2 regions of the Roseateles sp. GW821-FHT03B02 genome follow, and region 2 is predicted to be linked to the other one. Evidence: predicted binding sites of a transcription regulator. Region 2 holds the regulator's gene; the other holds the start of a gene.
What was found. Region 2 encodes sigma-54, which starts transcription at its own class of promoters, with help from an activator protein. Its sites were predicted from a motif close to TGGCANGNAANCTGCTTT; they were not measured.
Positions count from the first base shown of each region.

Region 1: the regulator sigma-54 is predicted to act here: its motif matches at 8,255-8,272, upstream of AC07VX_RS25880 (PEP-CTERM sorting domain-containing protein).

Region 1 is NZ_JBWKUV010000015.1:1,141-10,720, reverse strand. It holds gene AC07VX_RS25920 (ABC transporter permease) at 1-417, shown strand, start outside; gene AC07VX_RS25915 (ABC transporter ATP-binding protein) at 417-1,712, shown strand; gene AC07VX_RS25910 (acetyl-CoA hydrolase/transferase C-terminal domain-containing protein) at 1,787-3,703, shown strand; gene AC07VX_RS25905 (hypothetical protein) at 3,707-3,988, opposite strand; gene AC07VX_RS25900 (c-type cytochrome) at 4,296-4,682, shown strand; gene AC07VX_RS25895 (helix-turn-helix domain-containing protein) at 4,660-5,454, opposite strand; gene AC07VX_RS25890 (DUF2834 domain-containing protein) at 5,566-5,871, shown strand; gene AC07VX_RS25885 (long-chain-fatty-acid--CoA ligase) at 5,828-7,492, opposite strand; gene AC07VX_RS25880 (PEP-CTERM sorting domain-containing protein) at 7,646-8,221, opposite strand; gene AC07VX_RS25875 (DMT family transporter) at 8,369-9,232, opposite strand; gene AC07VX_RS25870 (cysteine-rich CWC family protein) at 9,272-9,493, opposite strand; gene AC07VX_RS25865 (hypothetical protein) at 9,507-9,580, opposite strand, start outside.
Region 2 is NZ_JBWKUV010000001.1:1,018,162-1,027,741, reverse strand. It holds gene AC07VX_RS04565 (MFS transporter) at 1-160, shown strand, start outside; gene AC07VX_RS04560 (hypothetical protein) at 142-654, opposite strand; gene AC07VX_RS04555 (THUMP domain-containing class I SAM-dependent RNA methyltransferase) at 641-1,909, opposite strand; gene AC07VX_RS04550 (alpha/beta hydrolase) at 2,022-2,843, shown strand; gene AC07VX_RS04545 (alpha/beta fold hydrolase) at 2,878-3,807, opposite strand; gene AC07VX_RS04540 (AraC family transcriptional regulator) at 3,918-4,751, shown strand; gene AC07VX_RS04535 (RNA polymerase factor sigma-54) at 4,758-6,257, opposite strand; gene lptB (LPS export ABC transporter ATP-binding protein) at 6,272-7,048, opposite strand; gene lptA (lipopolysaccharide transport periplasmic protein LptA) at 7,048-7,668, opposite strand; gene AC07VX_RS04520 (thiol:disulfide interchange protein DsbA/DsbL) at 7,754-8,410, opposite strand; gene AC07VX_RS04515 (thiol:disulfide interchange protein DsbA/DsbL) at 8,407-9,069, opposite strand; gene AC07VX_RS04510 (SPOR domain-containing protein) at 9,101-9,580, opposite strand, start outside.

The DNA of each region.
Region 1 (9,580 bases), on a different contig from region 2:
ATCTGGCTGTCGCCCCTGATCATCCTGGGCACGCAGTGGTATCTGCTGTTCAACGTCGTGGCGGGCGCCTCCACCATCCCGACCGAGCTGCGCCTGGCCGCGCAGAACCTCGGCCTGCGCGGCTGGCTGGCCTGGCGGCGCTACCTGCTGCCGGCCATCTTCCCCAGCTTCGTCACCGGAGCCATCACCGCCAGCGGCGGGTCGTGGAACGCCAGCATCGTGGCCGAGTACGTCACCTGGGGCGACACCCGGCTGCAGGCCCAGGGCCTGGGCAGCTACATCCAGCAGATGACCACCGCCGGCGACTTCCCGCGCATCGCCCTCGGGATAGGCGTCATGTGCGTCTTCGTCATGGCGATGAACCACTGGGTGTGGCGGCGTCTGTACCGCATCGCCGAGGAAAGGATGCACTTCTGATGACCAGCCTCATCGAACTGAAAGGCGTCGCCAAGGGCTTCAAGTCCGCAGACGGCAGCCTGCGCACGGTGCTCGAAGGCGTGGACTTCGCGCTCGCCAAGGGCGAGATCGTCGCGCTGCTGGGCCAGAGCGGCTCGGGCAAGAGCACGCTGCTGCGCATCATGGCCGGGCTGATTCCGGCGGACGCCGGCGACGTGCACTACCGCGGCCAGCCGCTGTTCGGCCCGGCCCAGGGCATCGCCATGGTGTTCCAGAGCTTCGCGCTGTTCCCGTGGCTGACCGTGCAGCAGAACGTCGAGCTGGGCCTGGAGGCCGCCGGCATGCCGGCGGCCGAGCGCGCCCAGCGGGCCGAAGCGGCCATCGAGCTGATCGGCCTGGCCGGCTTCGAGGGCGCACTGCCGCGCGAGCTGTCAGGCGGCATGCGCCAGCGCGTGGGCATCGCGCGGGCGCTCGTGATGCAGCCGGCCGTGCTGCTGATGGACGAGGCCTTCTCGGCGCTGGACGTGCTGACCGGCGAGCGCCTGCGCAACGAGATCCTGGAACTGTGGGACGGCGGCCAGATGCCCACCCAGGCCATGCTGGTGGTATCGCACAACATCGAGGAGGCCGTCATGATGGCCGACCGCGTGCTCGTCTTCGCGAGCAACCCGGGCCGCGTGCGCGCCGAACTGCCCATCACGCTGCCGCGCCCGCGCCGCGCCGACAGCGCCGAAGTGCGGCTGCTCATCGACGAGGTCTATCGCCTGATGACCAGTGCCACGACGCTGCCCGGCGCCGTCGAGGCCGTGCCCAAGCCCCACCTCAGCGACCGCCTGCCCGAGGCCGAGGTGGGCCGCATGGAAAGCCTGCTGGAGCTGCTGGCCGACGAGCCCTTCAAGGGGCGCGCCGACCTGCCGCAGCTGGTGGAGGAGAGCGAGCTCACCGACGAGGCCGTGCTGCCGCTGGCCGATGCGTTGCACCGCCTGGGCCTGGCCCAGCTCAGCGGCGGCGACCTGTTGATGACGCCGCTGGGCCACAAGTACGTGGAGGGCACGCACGAGTTCCGCCGCGAGATCTTCGGCCAGCAGCTGCTGGCCCATGTGCCGCTGGCGGCCTTCATCCGCCACAGCCTGGAGCAGGAGGCCGACGGCGAGCTGAAGGAGGAGCCCTTCCTCAAGCTGCTGTGCGCCCACATGGACGCGGCCGAGGCCGAACGCGTGCTGGGCGTGGCCATCGAATGGGCGCGCTATGGCGAGGTCTTCGAGTACGACTTCCACACCGGCCTGATCCATCTGCCGGAAGCAGACGAGGACTGACGCGCGCGTCGTTTGCCCCAGCGCAAGCCGCTCCCGGCACGGGCACTGCACACTGCCGGCCGAGGAGACATGACATGAGCTTATCCAGCCTCGACACCGTCGATGCGGCCGTCGATGCGGTGCTGGCCCGCGTGCCCGGTCGCATCGTGCTCGCCCTGCCGCTGGGCATCGGCAAGCCCAACCCCTTCGTCAACCGGCTGTACCAGCGCGTCAAGGCCGACCCCGGGCGGCAGCTGACGCTGGTCACCGCACTCAGCCTGGAGGTGCCCTCAGGCCACAGCGAGCTGGAGCAGGCCTTCCTCGGCCCGCTCGTCGAGCGGGTGTTCCAGGGCTATCCCGACCTGGACTACGTCAAGGACCTGCGCGGCGGCCGCCTGCCGCCCAACATCGAGGTGCGCGAGTTCTTCCTGAAGACCGGCGACTACCTCGACAACCCGCTGGCCCAGCAGCACTACATCAGCACCAACTACACCTTCGCCGCGCGCGACATGCTGGGCCAGGGCGTCAACGTGCTGGCCCAGGCCGTGGCCTCCGAAGGCGAGGACGGGCCCGGCTGGCGGCTCAGCCTGTCGAGCAACCCGGACGTGACCCACGAGCTGAAGGAGCGCGCCGCCGCCGCAGGCCACGCCATCCTCAGCGTCGGCTGCATCAACCGCGCGCTGCCCTTCATGCAGGGCGACGCCGTCGTCGCGCCCGACTTCTTCGACCTGCTCGTGAACGACCCAGCCTGCAGCCACACGCTGTTTGCGCCGCCCAATGCCAAGGTCAGCACCACCGATCACGCCATCGGCCTGCATGCCAGCAGCCTCGTGAGGGACGGCGGCACGCTGCAGATCGGCATCGGCTCGCTGGGCGACGCCATCGCCCATGCGCTGATCCTGCGCCAGTCCCGCAACGACGACTACCGCCGTCTGCTCGACGCCCTGGGCCCCGAGGGCGCCACGGGCCCGGAGCGCACGCCCTTCGAGCAGGGCCTCTACGGCTGCTCGGAGATGTTCGTCAACGGCTTCCTCAAGCTCATCGACGCGGGCATCGTGAAGCGCAAGGTCTTCACCGACCTGGCCACGCAGGAGGCCGTCAACCGCGGCGAGCTGGATGCCGCAGACTTGCCCGGCGGCGTCGTCATGACCGGCGGCTTCTTCGTCGGCCCCACGGACTTCTATGCCGCCCTGCACCGGCTCACGCCCGCGGAGCGCGCCGCCATCCGCATGGACCGCATCGACCGCATCAACCAGCTCGACAGCGCCGACCTGGGCGATGCCGCGCTGCGTCGCGCCCAGCGCCGCGAGGCCCGCTTCATCAACACGACGATGAAGGTGACGCTGCTCGGCGCAGCGGCCTCGGACGGGCTGGAAACGGGCCAGGTGGTGTCGGGCGTGGGCGGCCAGTACAACTTCGTCGCCATGGGCCATGCCCTGCCCGGCGCGCGTTCCATTCTCGTGCTGCGCGCCTGCCACGAGACGCGCGACGGCCCGGTCAGCAACATCGTCTGGCAGTACGGCCACTGCACCATCCCGCGCCATCTGCGCGACATCGTCATCACCGAGTACGGCGTGGCCGACTTGCGCGGGCAGACCGACGCCGAAGTCGTCAAGCGCCTGCTGCGCGTCGCCGACTCGCGCTTCCAGCCCGAGCTCATGCAGGCTGCCAAGCACCACGGCAAGCTCGAGGCCGACTGGCAGCTGCCGGCCGCCTGGACGCGCAACACGCCGCAGCAGTTGGACGCCGCCCTGCACCCCCTCACCGAGGCCGGCCTGCTGCCGGGCTTTCCCTTCGGCACCGACCTGACCGAGGACGAGATCCGCATCGTCACCGCGCTGCGGCGCTTGAAGAAGAGCCTGCACCACCCGGTCGCGCTGGTGACGGCGACCCTGCGCAGCGCCTGGCAGGGCAAGACCGTGCCGCCGGCCTACCTGGAGCGCCTGGGCCTGGACGAGGCGCGCGGCTTCAAGGCCCTGCTGCTGAAGCGGCTGTTTGCCGGCAACCTGTAGGTTTCAATGGCTGAGCAGATGGCCGATGCCGGCCTGCGCGTAGACGGCGCGGACGTTCTCCGTCACCGGCTGCCGGACATCGGGGGGCATGCAGCGCACCAGCCCGCCCTGGGCCATGATCCGGCGCAGCTCGACGGCACGCGCCGCGGCCTCGGCGCGGCTGCGCGCTGGGTCGGCAAAAGCGTCCAGCAGCGGGAAGGCATCGGCCCACCAGGGCGCTGGGTACCAGGTTTCGTCGCCGGCCTGCAGCCAGTACCGGGGGATGAATGTGATGCCTTGTGTCATGAGCGCTGCCTCCCTCCCGCCAACTGCGCGGGGTGACAGGATTCTGTCGAGCCCCTGCCGCTGCGGGTGGTGAACAAGACCAGCGCACATCCCCCTGAATCGGGCGTTCCCACCAGCCGGCTGCGCGGGCAACGCGCTTGCGCGGCGGCCGGCACTGCTCCAGCCAGGAGCACTCGCGTGGCCCCGGCGGCGAAGGCCTGCTCCAGGCTGGCAATTCCGCCGCCGGGATTGATGGTCGTCAAGGTTGGCGCAGGAGGCCGTCACTAGCCTGCGGCCGAACTCGACTTTCATCCACGGAGGGATACCCATGACCACTCGGATCGTTTCACTGCTGGCCCTGTCCATGGCCGCACTGCCCGCCTGGAGCGCGCCGGCCGGCGATGACGCCGCCATGCTCCGGCTGGCCGGCGGCAGCGGCTGCATGACCTGCCACCACATCGACCCCGGCGCCAAGGGCCCCGACGGGCTCGCACCGATCGGCCCCGCCTGGCGCGACGTGGCCGCCAGGTACCGCAGCACGGCGGGCGCGCTGGACCAGCTGACGCACACCGTGATGACGGGCTCCAACCCCTACAGCAGCCACTGGAAGGGCAAGGCCAGCGGCCTGGCCATGCCGCCCAACGAGGTCGCGATCAAGGAGGCCGACGCCCGCCTGCTGGTCGGCTGGATCCTCAGGCTGGACGCGCCGAAGTAGTGCCCGGCCCGGCGGCGCCGGCCAGGGCCTGCCGCGTGGTCTCGTCGGTCGGAAACAGATGCTCGACCTTCAGCGAGGCGAGCGTGATGTCCAGCGGCGTACCGAAGCTGGTGATGGTGGAGAAGAAGCTCAGCACCTGCCCGTCCGCCGCGCGCAGGCGGAAGGCGAGCACGGGCAGGTTGCCGGCGGCCTCGATCGGGCCCCAGGGCTGCAGCGTGGGGCGCAGCTCGTCCAGCAGCGCGCGCAGGCGCGGCAGGTGCTCGGCCTCGCGGCTGGCACGGGCCCACATCTCGTTGCACAGCCAGGCCTCGTCCACGCACAGCACGCGCAGGCCGCCAGGCGCGAACACGGCGCGCAGCAGGTTGAACGGGCCGCTCTCCAGGTGATCGGCGGGCAGGCCCAGCAGCGCCAACAGCCGCGCCAGGCCCTCGTTGGCCATGACGACGTTGTACTCGCCGTCCAGCACCAGGGCCGGCGCCGCGCCGTTGGCGTGGATGAGCTGCGCCAGCGCCGCACGCACGGGCCCCATCTCGGGCGCGTCCAGCGCGCGCTCGGCGTGAGCAGGCGCATAGCCGGCGGCCAGCAGCGCCTGGTTGCGCTCCTCCAGCGTCGCGCCCAGCGAATCGAGCAGGGCGATCAGCGTTTCGCGGCCGGCGCGGGCGCGGCCGGTCTCGATGCAGCTGAGGTGACGCTGAGACACGCCGGCGCGCAGCGAGAGTTCGAGCTGGCTGACGCGACGTGACTTGCGCAGGGCGGCGAGGGTGGCGGTCATGCGGCCATTCTGCGGCGAGGCCATCGTCGCGGCCATGACCTCGGAGGTCATTGCCGCGGCACGCGCGGCTGCCGAGCATGGTGGCATGTTCAACCCCGCTGGAGATCCGCCATGCGAACCGTCCTGATCCTCGTCCTCGCCGCCTTCGGCGCCTTCTCGTCCTGGGTGATGTGGGAGGTGGGCTACCTCGGCATCTGGCAGGCCGGCATGAGCAGCCCGGGCGCCTGGCAGGTGCTCGTGGACCTGGTGCTGATGTCCTGCATCGCGCTGGGCTTCATCTGGCACGACGCGCGGCTCACGGGCCGCACGGTCTGGCCGTTCGCACTGCTGACCGTCGCGGTCGGCTCCTTCGGGCCGCTGCTCTACCTGCTGCTCAGCCCCTGGCCTTCTCGCGCTCCTGCAGCGCGCGCCACATGACCTTGCCCGCGCCGCTCTTGGGCAGGCTGTCGACGAACTCGATGCGGGCCGGCACCTTGTAGGCGGCCATGTTGGCGCGACACCAGTCGCGCAGCTCGGCCTCGGTCAATGCCTCGTGCCCGGCGCGCCGCACGACGACGGCCTTCACCGTCTCGCCGCGGTAGGCGTCGGGCGCCGAGATGATGCAGGCTTCGGCGATGCCGGCGTGGGCGTGCATCAGGTTCTCCACCTCGCTGGGCCAGACCTTGAAGCCGCTGGCGTTGATCATGCGCTTGAGCCGGTCGGTCATGAAGAAGTAGCCGTCGGCGTCGACGTAACCGATGTCGCCGGTGCGGAAGAAGCGCCGGCCCTCGAACTCGATGAAGGCCGCCGCGGTGGCGTCGGGCCGGCCCCAGTAGCCGTCGAAGACCATGGGGCCGCAGACGATGATCTCGCCGCTCTCGCCGACCGGCAGCTCGCGCTGCGTGTCGGGGTCGATGACGCGGGCGTCGCAGCTGAGGTAGGGCACGCCCAGGCATTGCTGCTTGGGGGCGTCGTAGGGGTTGCTGTGGCTGGGCGCGGCCGTCTCTGTCAGGCCGTAGCCTTCCATGTAGCGCAAGCCCCAGCGCTGCCACAGCCGCTCGGCCACGGCCTGCGGCATGGACGCGCCGCCGCCGCCGATGGAGACCATGCTGCTCAGGTCGAAGCGGTCCACCTCGGGGCTGGCCAGCAGGTCGATGACCATGGTGGGGATGTTGGTCCAGCGCGTGACGCGATGGGTGGCGATGAGGCGGGCCGCGTACTCGCGCTGCCAGCGCGGCATCAGCACCAGCGCCGCTCCGCAGGCCAGCGTGCCGTGCATGACGACGACCATGCCGGTGATGTGGAACATGGGCACGACGCCCAGCACCACGTCCTCGTGGTTGGCGCTGGCCCACAGGCCGCCGGCGAAGATGTTGTGCTGCAGGCTGCGGTGCCTGTGCATGCAGCCCTTGGGGTGGCCCGTGGTGCCGCTGGTGTAGGGCAGCAGGGCGAGGTCGTCGGCGCCCACGTCCACGTTGGGCGGTTCGTCGGTGCAGCCCATGGCGTCTGCCCAGGACGCGGCGCCGGCGGGCAGGGCGAGGTCGGCATTGAGCCAGTCGGCCCAGCCAACGGGCAGGCCCGCGCCGTCCGTCTGCCCGCCGGGCAGCACCTCGGCCAGGCGGGTGACGAGCATGTCCTTGGCCGCCATGCCGGCGGCCAGCCATTCGGCGCTGAGGTCGACGCTCGTCACGGCGAAGACGGCACCGCTGTCATCGATGAGGTGCCTGATCTCGGCCGCGCGGCACATCGGGTTGACCGGCACGACGACGGCGCCCAGGCTCAGGACGGCGTAGTGGGCGACGACGAGCTGGGGGCAGTTCTGCAGGTCCACCAGCACCCGGTCGCCCTTGACGATGCCTCGCTGCGCCAGCCAGGCGGCCAGCCGCCGCACCTGGGCCGCCAGCTCGGCATAAGTCGTCGTGTGGCCGAGGAAGACGAGGGCCGCGCGATGCGGGAACCGGCGCGCGTTGACGAGCAGGTTGTCGGGCAGGGCGGTGGCCGGCGGCTCGATGGCGTGGGGGACGCGGGCGGGCCAGAAGGCGTGGTGGGGTCGGGACATGGTGGCTCCTCGCTGCCGTCGTGCGGGCGGGGCGAGCCCGCGCGCTGGCATCAGCGGGCACTCATCTTCCCGCAGTTGGAGTCACAGTGTTGCGCCGCTGCAGGCGCTGTCGATCACCGATGCGACAGCTCGGGACGGCGCCAGCGCTCCGCTTCAGGCCTGGCGGCGGCGCGCCACGGCAGCAAGGCCGAGGGCCGACAGGACCAGCAGCACCGAGCCCGGCTCGGGCAGGCGCTGGGCGGACGCGTCGGCGGTGACGACGACATTGTCCAGCCGGATGAAGCTGGGATCATTGCGTGCCTTGAATGACAGCACGGTCGCGGCCGAACTGGCGTTCAGGGCGCTGAAGGTGAAATGGGCCCAGTTGTATGGCGTGTTCGAGAACGAGAAAACGCTGACGCCGTCGAAGAGGGCTTCGAACGTCGCGTTCGTCGTGGCCGTGTTGTAGACGTCGAAGGAGAGCGTGTAGGAGCCCCCCACCGCCGTGGCCAGGGTCTGGCTGATGACGGCCGGAGAACCCGTGGCGCCGCTGCGCCAGAGGTAGGTGTGATTGGAGGTGACCGTGTTGGCAATCACATCGGACAAGCTGAGGTTGCCCGACTTGGTCCAGCCGGTGAAATTGCCCGTCTCGAAATCGCCGTTGACCACCAGATTAGCCCGTGCACCGGTGGCGATGGACATGAGCAAGGCAGCGGCGCAGGTCAGTCGGGTGAGTCGGGCAAATTGCATGGCTGGCTTCTTGAAGTGTGGTTTGCACAGCCTAAAGCAAAGTTCGAGCCAGACTTTCGAGTTATCCGCTTCCTTTCTAGGGGGGAATGCGTCTTGCCGCGCACCCGGCGGTCCGGCGAAAGCTCGCCAGTGTCAAGTTTTCCGACATCAGGCGGAGCCGCGTTTCACGACTAGGTAGACGCCAAGCAAGGTGACGGCCATGCCGGCAATGGCCTGTGCACCCAGGGTCTCGCCAAACAGCAGCCATGCCATCACGGCCGTGACCGAGGGCACGAGATACATGGTGCTGCTGACCGCCGTGACACGGCCGTGGCGCAGCATGTAGAACATCAGGCTGATGCCGCCCGCCGTCAGCACCAGGATGCTCCAGGCCATGGCGATGACGACGTCGCGGTTCCAGACGATGCGCATGGGCTCCAGCCACCAGGCCAGGGGCAGGGTGGCGGCCAGCGAGGCGGCGAACTGCACGACCTGGCCGGTGCGCAGGTCGAAGTGGGGCACGAAGCGCTTCTGGTAGAGCGTACCGCCGGTGATGGCGAACAGGGCCATGAGGCTGACGAGCAGGGGCGTGCCGTAGCTGCTGCCGAGGTTGAGCTTGTGCCAGATGACGAGCACCACGCCGGCCAGGCCCAGGGCCACCCCGGCCCATTGCCGCGGCGACACGCGCTCGCCGATGAGGGGCGCGGCGGCGGCCACCAGCACCGGCTGCAGGTTGACGATGAGGGCGGCCGTGCCGGCCGGCAGGCCCTGGCGGATGGCCACCCAGACGCCGCCGAGGTAGAGGGCCTGGATGCCCAGGCCCGACAGGGCCAGGTGCAGCATCGCGCGCGGCGCCGGCCACGGCGCCCGCGCGGCCAGGGCCAGCGTCAGCATCAGCACGACGACGCCGGCGTAGCGCCAGCTCAGGAAGGTCAGCGGGTCGGCGTAGGGCGCGGCGAGCTTGGCGGCGATGTAGCCGGTGGCCCAGATGAAGATGAAGAGGGGCGGGGCGATGCGGTCGAGCAGGGGCATGCGGCCATCATGCAGCAAGCATCCGACAGGGAGCTTTCGTCAGCGGGTGCCAGCCGCCGGCTGGCGCGCGTCGGCCTCTATGAGCTCGTGCAGGCAGGGCTGGCACAGGCAGCCGCGGTAACGCTCGGCGAGCTGGGCGCGCAGCCTCTCGGTGAGGCGGATGCCGAAGCAGGCGCAGTGGCCGGCCTGGACGCCGCATTCGAAGCCGCCACCGCAACGCGGGCAGGTCGCAGGGGTCGGGGGCGGGAGGGCGGTGGCCATGGCGTGCACAGGTTCAGAACGCGGATTGTGGGTCCTCCGGCGGCGCCAGCGGGGTGGCACGGGCCAGGGCCATCCAGGTGGCGAAGT
Region 2 (9,580 bases):
CACCGGCGTCTACGCGACGATGACGCTGACCTCGTTCTCCTCGGGCGCGCTGGTCACGACGGGCGGCTGGCAGTGGATGAACTGGGCCAGCCTGGTGCCGATCGCGCTGTGCGCGGCGGCACTCGCGGGCCTGGCGCTGTATCAGCGCCGGTCGTGCTGAAGGTATTCGGCCGCCATCTGCTGGCCGACCAGATCGAGCTTCAGCCGCAGCAGCGCCTTGAGGTCCAGGTCGCGCTGCGTGACGAACAGCGGCGCGCCAATGCGCAGCCCGACGATGGCGCCGCCGTCGCCCAGCGTGGGCAGCAGCGGGTAGACGCGCAGCCGCACGATCAGCGTGTCCTGCTCGTCGGCAAAGACGGTGGTCTCGGCCAGCGTGGCGCAGCGCAGGCGGTCGGCTTCCTGCAGCAGCGCAATGCCGGCGGTCTCGGGGTCGACCTGCACGGCGGAAGCCGTCATCGGGAAGACGCGCCGGCCCTCGGTGTCCAGCGCATTGGCCACGGCGGCGTTGAAGCGCTGGTTCAGGTCGTCCCAGTCGGGGCCGCCCCGCAGCGGCGGGTTGCGGCCCTGGCCGAAGACCAGCGTGCAGGGTTCGGCCTGAGCGGCGGCCGCGGCCAGCGCCAGCAGCGCGGCGGCGATCAGCTCACGCGGGCGCATCGCCTTCGCCGACCTTGCGCGCCGAGCCCTTGACGAGGTCGAAGCGGAACAGCCGGCACTCGATGGGACCGTTCCACATCGGCACGCGGCGCGATTCCTTCAGCCGCATCCGGCTCGGCAGCTTCATGTCGGGGCTGAGCATCCAGGCCGTCCAGCCGGCCGGGTTCTCGGTGTACTGGCGCTTCCAGTGCGCGGCCAGGCGCGGGAAAAAGTCGTCGCCGGCGTCGCGCTCCTCGCTGCCGCCGGCATCGCGCGACATCGCCGCCTTGCCGCGCACCTCGATGCGCTCTCCATAGGGCGGGTTCATGACGATGACGCCGGCCATGCCCTCGGGCAGCTGCGGTGCCGGGCGTTCGAGCGCATCGCCGCCGTTGAACTGGATGTATTGCGCCACGCCCGCGCGCTCGGCATTGCGGCGCGCGAAGTCGACCATGCGGAAGGCCACGTCGCTGGCGTAAATGGGCACGGCGGGCGGGTGGATGCGCGCGCGGGCGGCCTGGGCCATCTCGCCCCAGGCCTGCTTCATGGCGCCGGTGGAGAACGGCAGCTGGTGCTCGAAGGCGAAGCGGCGCTGCAGGCCGGGCGCCGAGTCGCAGGCGATCAGCGCGGCCTCGATGGGAATGGTGCCGGAGCCGCAGCAGGGGTCGTGCAGCGCGCTGTCGCCGCGCCAGCCGGCGGCGGCCAGCATCGCGGCGGCCAGCGTCTCCTTCAGCGGTGCGTCGCCCTTGTCGATGCGCCAGCCGCGCTTGAAGAGGGGCTCGCCCGAGGTGTCCACGTAGATGGCCGCGCGCTCGGGGCCCACGTGCAGCACGACGGGCAGGTCGGGGCGCTGCGTGTCCACGCTGGGGCGCTCGCCGGTGTGTTCGCGCAGCTGGTCGCAGATGGCGTCCTTGATGCGCAGCGCGGCGAAGTTCAGGCTCTTCAGTGGCGAGCGCTGGGCCGTGGTGTCGATGCGCAGCGTGTGCTTCGGCGTCAGCCAGTCGCGCCAGTCGACGCGACGGGCCAGCGAGTAGAGGTCGTCCTCGTGGCGGTATGGGCCTTCGATGATCTCGACCAGCACGCGCTGGGCCAGCCGGCTTTCGAGGTTGATGCGCATGACGTCCTCGGCCGTGCCGAGCAGGCCGCAGCCGCCGCGCAGGGCCTCGACCTTGCTGCGCACGCCGGGCGGCAGGAAGCGCTTGAGCTCCTCCTCCAGCAGCGGTTCGACGCCACCGGGGCAGGACACGAAGAGGGATAACTTGTTGGGCAGGCTCACGGGCGTGATTGTCGCCGGCCCTACACTGGACAGCGTTGTCCAAGACCTGTGCGAGCCATGAAGCGAATCGTCCTGACCCTGGCCTTCCTGTTCGGCGCCCTGCAGGCGCAGGCTGCCGACTCCGTGCCGGCCTATCCTGCGCACACGATTCCCAGCACCCAGCACCCAGCTGCGCGCGCTGCCCAGGAACGCCGATGGCCGCACCTACCAGCTGCACATCCACCTGCCGGGATCGTTCGCCAAGGAGCCCAAGCGGCGCTACCCGGTGCTGTACGTGACCGACGGGTATTGGGACTTCGCCACCGTCGTCGCGTCGTACAACAACCTGAACTACGACAAGGTCGTGCCCGAGTTCATCATCGTGGGCCTGGGCTATGCGGGTGACAACCTGGACTACGGCGAGCTGCGTGGCTGGGAGCTGTCGCCGGTGAAGCTGGCGCCGCTGGCGTTTGGCACCGGCCATGCCGACAAGTTCATCGCGTCGCTGGAGAAGGACATCTTCCCGCTGGTGGAGCGCGACTACCGCGCCGACCCGGCGCAGCGCTACCTCGCCGGCAGCTCGCTGGGCGGGCTGTTCACACTGCATGCGATGTATGCCAGGCCCGAGCTGTTCAGGGGCTACATCGCCGCCAGCCCGGCCGTGGTGGTGGGCGGCGACTGGATCATCGGCCAAGCCAGGGCCTATGCCGCCACCGGCAAGCCCATCAAGGCGCGGCTTTATGTGACGGGGGCCGAATACGAGTGGCCCGGCTTCCTGGCCGGCATCAGGCGTTACCAGGCGCTGCTGCCGGAGTTGAAACATCCGGAGCTCGTGTTCCAGAACCGCACCATCGATGGTGAGCGGCATGCCGGCACCAAGGCCGAGAGCTACTCGCGCGGCATGCGCTTTGTCTTCGAGCCGCTGGCACCGGAGAAGGGCCCATCGACGGACTGAGGGCCGCCGGCAGCAGCCGGCGGCCTCCACGCGCTTACTGGCGCACGAAGTCCAGCAGGTCCTGGTTGAGGCGGTCCTTGTGCGTGTCGGTGATGCCGTGCGGGCCGCCGGCGTACTCGATCAGGCGCGCACCCTTGACCAGCCTGGCCGTGGCGCGGCCGGTGGTCTCGATGGGGACGACCTGGTCATCGGCGCCGTGGATGACCAGCGTCGGCACGTTGAACTTCTTCAGGTCGTCACGGAAGTCCGAATGGAAGAAGGCGTCGATGCTGTCGTAGGTCGCCTTGGCGCCGGCCTGCATGCCCTGGGCGAAGAAGCTGTCCACGAGGCCGCTGGAGGGCTTGGCACCCGGGCGGTTGAAGCCGAAGAAGGGGCCGCTGGCGATGTCCTTGTAGAGCTGCGCGCGGTTGTCGAGCGACGCCTTGCGCAGGCCGTCGAAGACGGCCGCGGGCACGCCCTCGGGGTGGGTGGGCGTCTGGCCCATGATGGGCGTCACGGCACTCACCAGCACGACCTTGGCAACCCGTGCCGTGCCGTGCCGGCCGATGTAGCGGGCCACCTCGCCGCCGCCGGTGGAGAAGCCCACGAGAGTGGCGTGCTTCACGTCCAGCGCCGCCAGCACGGCGCCGAGGTCGTCGGCGTACTGATCCATGTTGTTGCCGGTCCAGGGCTGGCCCGAGCGACCGTGGCCGCGGCGGTCATGGGCGATGACGCGGTAGCCGCGCTCGGCCAGGAACTGCATCTGCGACTCCCAACTGTCCGCGTTCAGCGGCCAGCCATGGCTGAAGACGACGACCGGGCCGTCCTTGGGGCCCCAGTCCTTCACGTACAGCGGCGTGCCGTCGCTGGCGGCGACGAAGGGGCTGGCGACGACGGCGGCCGGGGCGGCCGAGGCCGTGGTCTGGACGGCCATGCCCCCGAGGGCGATGGCTGCGGCGAGGGCGATGCGGGCGAGAGCGTTCATGTTGGAACTCCTGGGGTGACGGGGCTGTCTTGCGACAGGACGAACTGTGCCGGCCTGCCCCGTACCTGATATGCCGTAAAGTACGTTTAACTTTGCAATCCGTACTGATCGTGGCCGATCGACTTGCCGCTCTCTTTGCTCACTTCGCCGTGCGGGCCGAAACCTTCCAGGTTGGCCCGCTGTGCGGTGTCAACAGTCTGGAGCCCCAGGCGGGGCGTGGTCAGCTGCATCTGATCCGCGAGGGTGGCGTCGAGGTCCACCATGGCAGCGCCGAGCCGCTGCGCATCGCGGAGCCCAGCCTGCTGCTCTACCCGCGTCCGCTGTCGCACCGCTTCGTGACGGACCCGAGCTGCGGCGCGCAGTTCCTGTGCGCCCACATGGCGTTCGAGGGCGGCGCCAGCCATCCCATCGCGGCGGCGCTGCCGGCCTGGATCTGCCTGCCCCTGTCCACGGTGCCCAGCTGCGGGCCGGTGCTGGCCCAGCTGTTCGCCGAGGCCGAGGCCACCCACTGCGGGCGCCAGCTGATGCTGAACCGGCTGTTCGAGGTGCTGATGATCTGGGTCATCCGCGAGCTGATGGCCCAGGGGCGGGTCGAATCGGGCATGCTGGCCGGGCTGTCCCATCCCAAGCTGCGCGGCGCGCTTGTGGCGATGCACGATGCGCCTCGGCGTGACTGGCCGCTGGAGGAACTGGCGGCGGCGGCAGGCATGTCGCGCACGGTGTTCGCCAACAGCTTTCGCGACGTGGTGGGCTGCACGCCCGGCGTCTACCTGCAGCGCTGGCGCATCGGCCTGGCGCAGAAGGCGCTGCGCGAGGGGCGGGCGCTCAAGCACATCGCCGCGGAGGTGGGCTATGGCGGCGAGGCTGCGCTGTCGCGCGCCTTCCGTGCGCACACGGGGCTGTCGCCGCGGGAATGGCGCAAGGCGGAGGTGGTCCTGGCTTGAGGCGCCCTACAGCGCCTTGCGCAGATTCGCCGGCGCGATCTTCATCGCCTCGCGGTACTTGGCCACCGTGCGCCGCGCGCACTGGATGCCTTGCTCTTCCAGCATGGCCGCAAGCGCGCTGTCGGACAACGGCTTCTTGATGTCCTCGGCCGCGACGAACTGCTTGATGAGCGCACGCACCGCCGTGCTGGAGGCCTCGCCGCCGGCCTCGGTGCTCAGCCCCGAGCCGAAGAAATACTTCAGCTCGAAGGTGCCCCAGCTCGTGGCCATGTACTTGGCCGTCGTCACGCGCGAGATGGTGGATTCGTGCAGACCCAGCTCGTCGGCGATCTCGCGCAGCACCAGCGGCTTCATGGCCAGCTCGCCATGCGTGAAGAAGCCGCGCTGGCGCTCCACGATGGCCTGGCTGACGCGCAGGATGGTGTCAAAGCGCTGCTGGATGTTCTTGATGAACCAGCGTGCCTCCTGCAGCTGGCCGCCCAGCGGCGAGTTGCTGATGCCGCCGCGCGTGGCGCGCAGCGCGTTGGCGTAGAGCTCGTTGATGCGCAGCTTGGGTGCCACCTCGGGGTTGAGCATGACGCGGAACTCGCGGCCCACCTTGCGCACGATGACGTCGGGCACGATGGCCGCCGCCGCGCCCTGCGCGAAGCGCCGGCCGGGCTTGGGTTCGAGCTGGGTGATCAGCGCCTGCGCCTCGCGCAGCAGCGCCTCGTCGGCGCCGGTCTCGGCCATCAGCCGCCGCATGTCGCGCCGGGCCAGCAGCTCCAGGTGGCGCTTGCAGATCAGCATGGCGATGACCTGGGCCGGACTCTTGGGCTGGGCGCGCAGCTGCAGCGCCAGGCACTCGGACAGGTCGTGCGCACCGATGCCGGCGGGCTCCAGGCTCTGCAGCAGGTGCAGCGCGAAGCGCAGCCGGTCCAGCAATTCCTCGCGCTCCTCGTCGTCCTCGGCGAACGCGGCGGCGATCTCCTCCAGCGTGTCTTCGAGGTAGCCGTCCTCGTTCAGCGACTCGATGAGCACCTGCATGACGGCGCGGTCCTCGGCCGACAGGTGGTGGCCGGCCAGTTGCTGGGCGAGGTGCTCGGCCAGCGTGGCTTCTGCCGACTCCTGGCTCTCGCGCTCGCCGTCGTCCTCGCCGCTGCCGCTGCCGCTGCCGCTGCTGGCGGGCAGCTCACGGATGCCGTCGAAGTCGTCGCGTTCGGTGCCGTTCTCCCAGTCCTCGCGCTCCGTGCCGCCGAAGTCTTCGCCGCTGAGCTCCGGCGCCTCGGCCTCGCCGCCGTCGGTGGCGGTGTCGTTGCTGCCGGCCTCGGCCGGCGCGTTGGCGGCCAGCTCGGGGGTGCTGACGGTGAACTCCTCCTCCGTTTCGAGCAACGGGTTGGTCGCCAGCATCTGCTCGACTTCCTGGTGCAGCTCCAGCGTGGAGAGCTGCAACAGACGGATGGATTGCTGCAGCTGGGGCGTCAGCGCGAGATGCTGACTCAGGCGAACCTGGAGCGTCTGTTTCATCGCGCCGGCTTCCGCTACATCCGGAAGTGTTCGCCGAGATAGACCTTGCGCACGTCCGCGTTGGCCACGATCTCGTCCGGCGTGCCTTCGGCCAGCACGGCGCCCTCGCTGATGATGTAGGCGCGGTCGCAGATGCCCAGCGTCTCGCGGACGTTGTGGTCCGTGATCAGCACGCCGATGCCGCGGCTCTTCAGGAAGCCGATGATGCGCTGGATCTCCAGCACCGCGATGGGGTCGACGCCGGCGAAGGGCTCGTCCAGCAGGATGAAGCGCGGCTGCGTGGCCAGGGCCCGGGCGATCTCCACGCGGCGGCGCTCGCCGCCGGACAGCGCAGGCGCAGGACTGTCGCGCAGGCCCTCGATGGAGAGGTCGTGCAGCAGGCCGTTCAGCAGCTCGTCGATGCGTCCCTTCGAGAGGCTGCGGCCGTCGTCGTCCTGCTGCAGCTCCAGCACGGCGCGGATGTTCTGCTCGACGGTCAGCTTGCGGAAGATGGAGGCTTCCTGCGGCAGATAGCTCAGGCCCAGGCGGGCGCGCGAGTGGATGGGCAGGCGCTGCACCTCGGCGCCGTCGATGCGGATGACGCCGGCGTCCGAGCGCACCAGGCCCACGATCATGTAGAAGCTCGTCGTCTTGCCGGCGCCGTTGGGGCCGAGCAGGCCGACGACTTCGCCGCAGTCCACGCGCACATGCACGTCCTTGACGACGCGGCGCACGCCGTAGCTCTTGGCCAGGCCCTCGGCTTCGAGGCGGCTGCCGCAGGCCGCCGGGGCGCTCACGGAAGCGTCGGCCATCACGAAGGCTTGCCCGGCTGCAGCGTCGTCGACGGCTTCAGCGGCAGGGGCGCGGCGGCCGGCGCGGAGGCCGCCTCATCGCCCGGCTGCACGCGCGGCATCATGACGATGCGGGTGCGGCCGTTGGGGTTGGGCGAGGCGCTGCCGCCCTCCAGCGTGAAGACCTCGGTGCGGCTGTCGTAGACGATGACGGCACCCGTCACTTCCTCGGCCACGGCCGTGCCGCGCAGGCGGCGCACGGTGGCGTTGCCGATGAAGCGCACGGTCTCGCTCTTGGTGTCGTATTCGAGCTGGTCGGCGACCCCGTCGATGGCCTCGCCGGGCACGTCGCGCGCCTGGCGGAAGCTGACCGGCTGGCCGGCCATGCCGCTGGCAAAGGCCTGGTGGTAGCCGTCGCGCGTCTCGCGCACGTCCACCTTCTCGGCGCGCAGCAACAGGCTGCCCTTGGTGATGATGACGTTGCCCACCAGCTCGGTGCGCTGGTTCACGCCGTCCAGCCGGCCCTGCTTCTCGGCCGTGAAGACCATGGGCTTGAGCCGGTCGGCCTTCTCTGCCTGCGCGGCAGGCAGAGCGAGCGCCAGGGCGAGCACGGGGGCGAGCGGGATCAGGTGGCGATGCATGGCGGCACGGAAGTTGCAGGCCATTCTAGGGGCCTGCTGCCGTCATCAGCCTTTCCGGAGCGGCAAGCGTGTCAGGAAAAGCGCGTCAGCCCTTGCCGCCGCGGGCCTGCTTGACAAGAAAGTCCGCCACGGCCAGCGCTTGCTGGCCTTGTGCGGCCTCGCTCTGGCCCGGCGTGCCGGCCATGCCGGGACCGGTGCGCCAGCGTCCGCCCACCACGAGGGCGGGTACCGTGTCCACACCGGCGGCCTCGGCGAGCTTCAGGCCCTGCGCCATCTTGGTCTGCACGCCGAAGGAGCCGAAGGCCTGCCTGAACTTCGTCGTGTCCACGCCCAGCTGGCCGACGAGGGCGACGACGCCGGCCTCGTCATTGGCTTCGACGCCGGCGCGGTGGAAGGCATTGAAGATGCCGCTGTGCACCTGCGGACTCAGCGCGCCCATGGCCTCCAGCGCGTAGAACATGCGCTGGTGCAGCTTGAGCATCAGCTGCTGGCCCACCGGCACGCGGCGAAAGCTCACGTCGGCCGGCAGCCGGTGCACCCAGGCCTCCAGCAGCGGGTCGAAGGCGTTGCAGTGCGGGCACTTGTAGAAGAAGAACTCGACGACGTCGATCTTGCCCGGCGCGCCGGCCAGCGTCTGGCCCAGGCGGGCGTAGTGCCGGCCTTCGACCGGGCCGCCCTGGGCCAGGGCCGCGGTGCCGAAGCCGGCTGCGATCAGCGCCGCCGTGGCGTCGCGGCGGTTCATGCCTTGTTGCGCGCGCGCTGGATCAGGAAGTCGGTGATCTGAAGCGCCTTCGCGCCCAGCTCCAGCTCGGGCAGGCGCTGGCCGGCGCCTGCCTGGCTGGGCGAGGTCAGGAAGCGGCCGGCGATGCCAATGCTGGGCACGCCGTCGATGCGGTAGGCCTCGGACAGCTTCTCGGCCTGCTGGCATTTGGTGACCACGCCGAAGGAGTTGTAGGCCTCCTGGTACTTGACCGGGTCGATGCCCAGCGGGCCGAGGAACTTGGCCTGGCTCTTGGCGTCGTCCAGGGCCTGGCCTTGCTGGTGCATGGCATTGAAGATGGCCTGGCGGGTCGCGGCTTCCTTGCCCAGGGCTTCCAGCGCATAGAACATGCGCTGGTGGATCTTGACGTTGGCACGGAAGGCCACGTGCACCTTGCGGAAGGCCACGTCGGCCGGCAACTGCTTGACCCAGGCCTCGATGGCGGGCTCGAAGGCATAGCAGTGCGGACAGCCGTACCAGAAGAACTCGACGACCTCGATCTTGCCGGGTGTCGTCGGCAGCGCCGGGTTGAGCACCGCGTAGTGGCGGCCCTCGACAGGGCCGCCCTGGGCGAGGGCGTTGCCGGCAGCGCCGGCAAGGGGAGCGGAGGCGAGCAGGGCAGAGAAATCGCGGCGCTTCATGGCGGCAGTCATCCTTCAGACGGTAATGCGGTCAGCGTTGTACACGAACGAGATTGGCCTCGAAGCCGGCACCCTCAATCTTGCGCTGCAGATCCTCGGCGGCTTCGCGGGTGTCGTTGGGGCCCAGGCGCACGCGGAAGACGGTGCGGCCGTTCTGCTCGCGCTCCATGACCTTGGCCGTGAAGCCCTGGATGGCCAGCTTGGCCTTCTGGGCCTCGGCCTCCTCGGGGCGCGTGAAGGCGCCGGCCTGCACGAAGTAGACATAGGCGTCGGCGGCGGCGGCCGGTGTCGGTGCGGACGCAGCCGGCGCCTCGGCCTTGGCGGCCGGCTTGGGCAGGGGCAGGATGGCGGCAGCGCTGGCGCTGGGGGCGGCGTTGCCCGGCGGCGTGCTCTGCGTTTGGGGGGGCGTGGCCGCCGGCGCGTTGACGACGCCGCTGGCGCTGCGTGCGGCCTTGCCGGCCAGCGGCGCGTTCGGATCCCAGTTCCTGTTGCGCTCGGCCTCCTGGGCGTC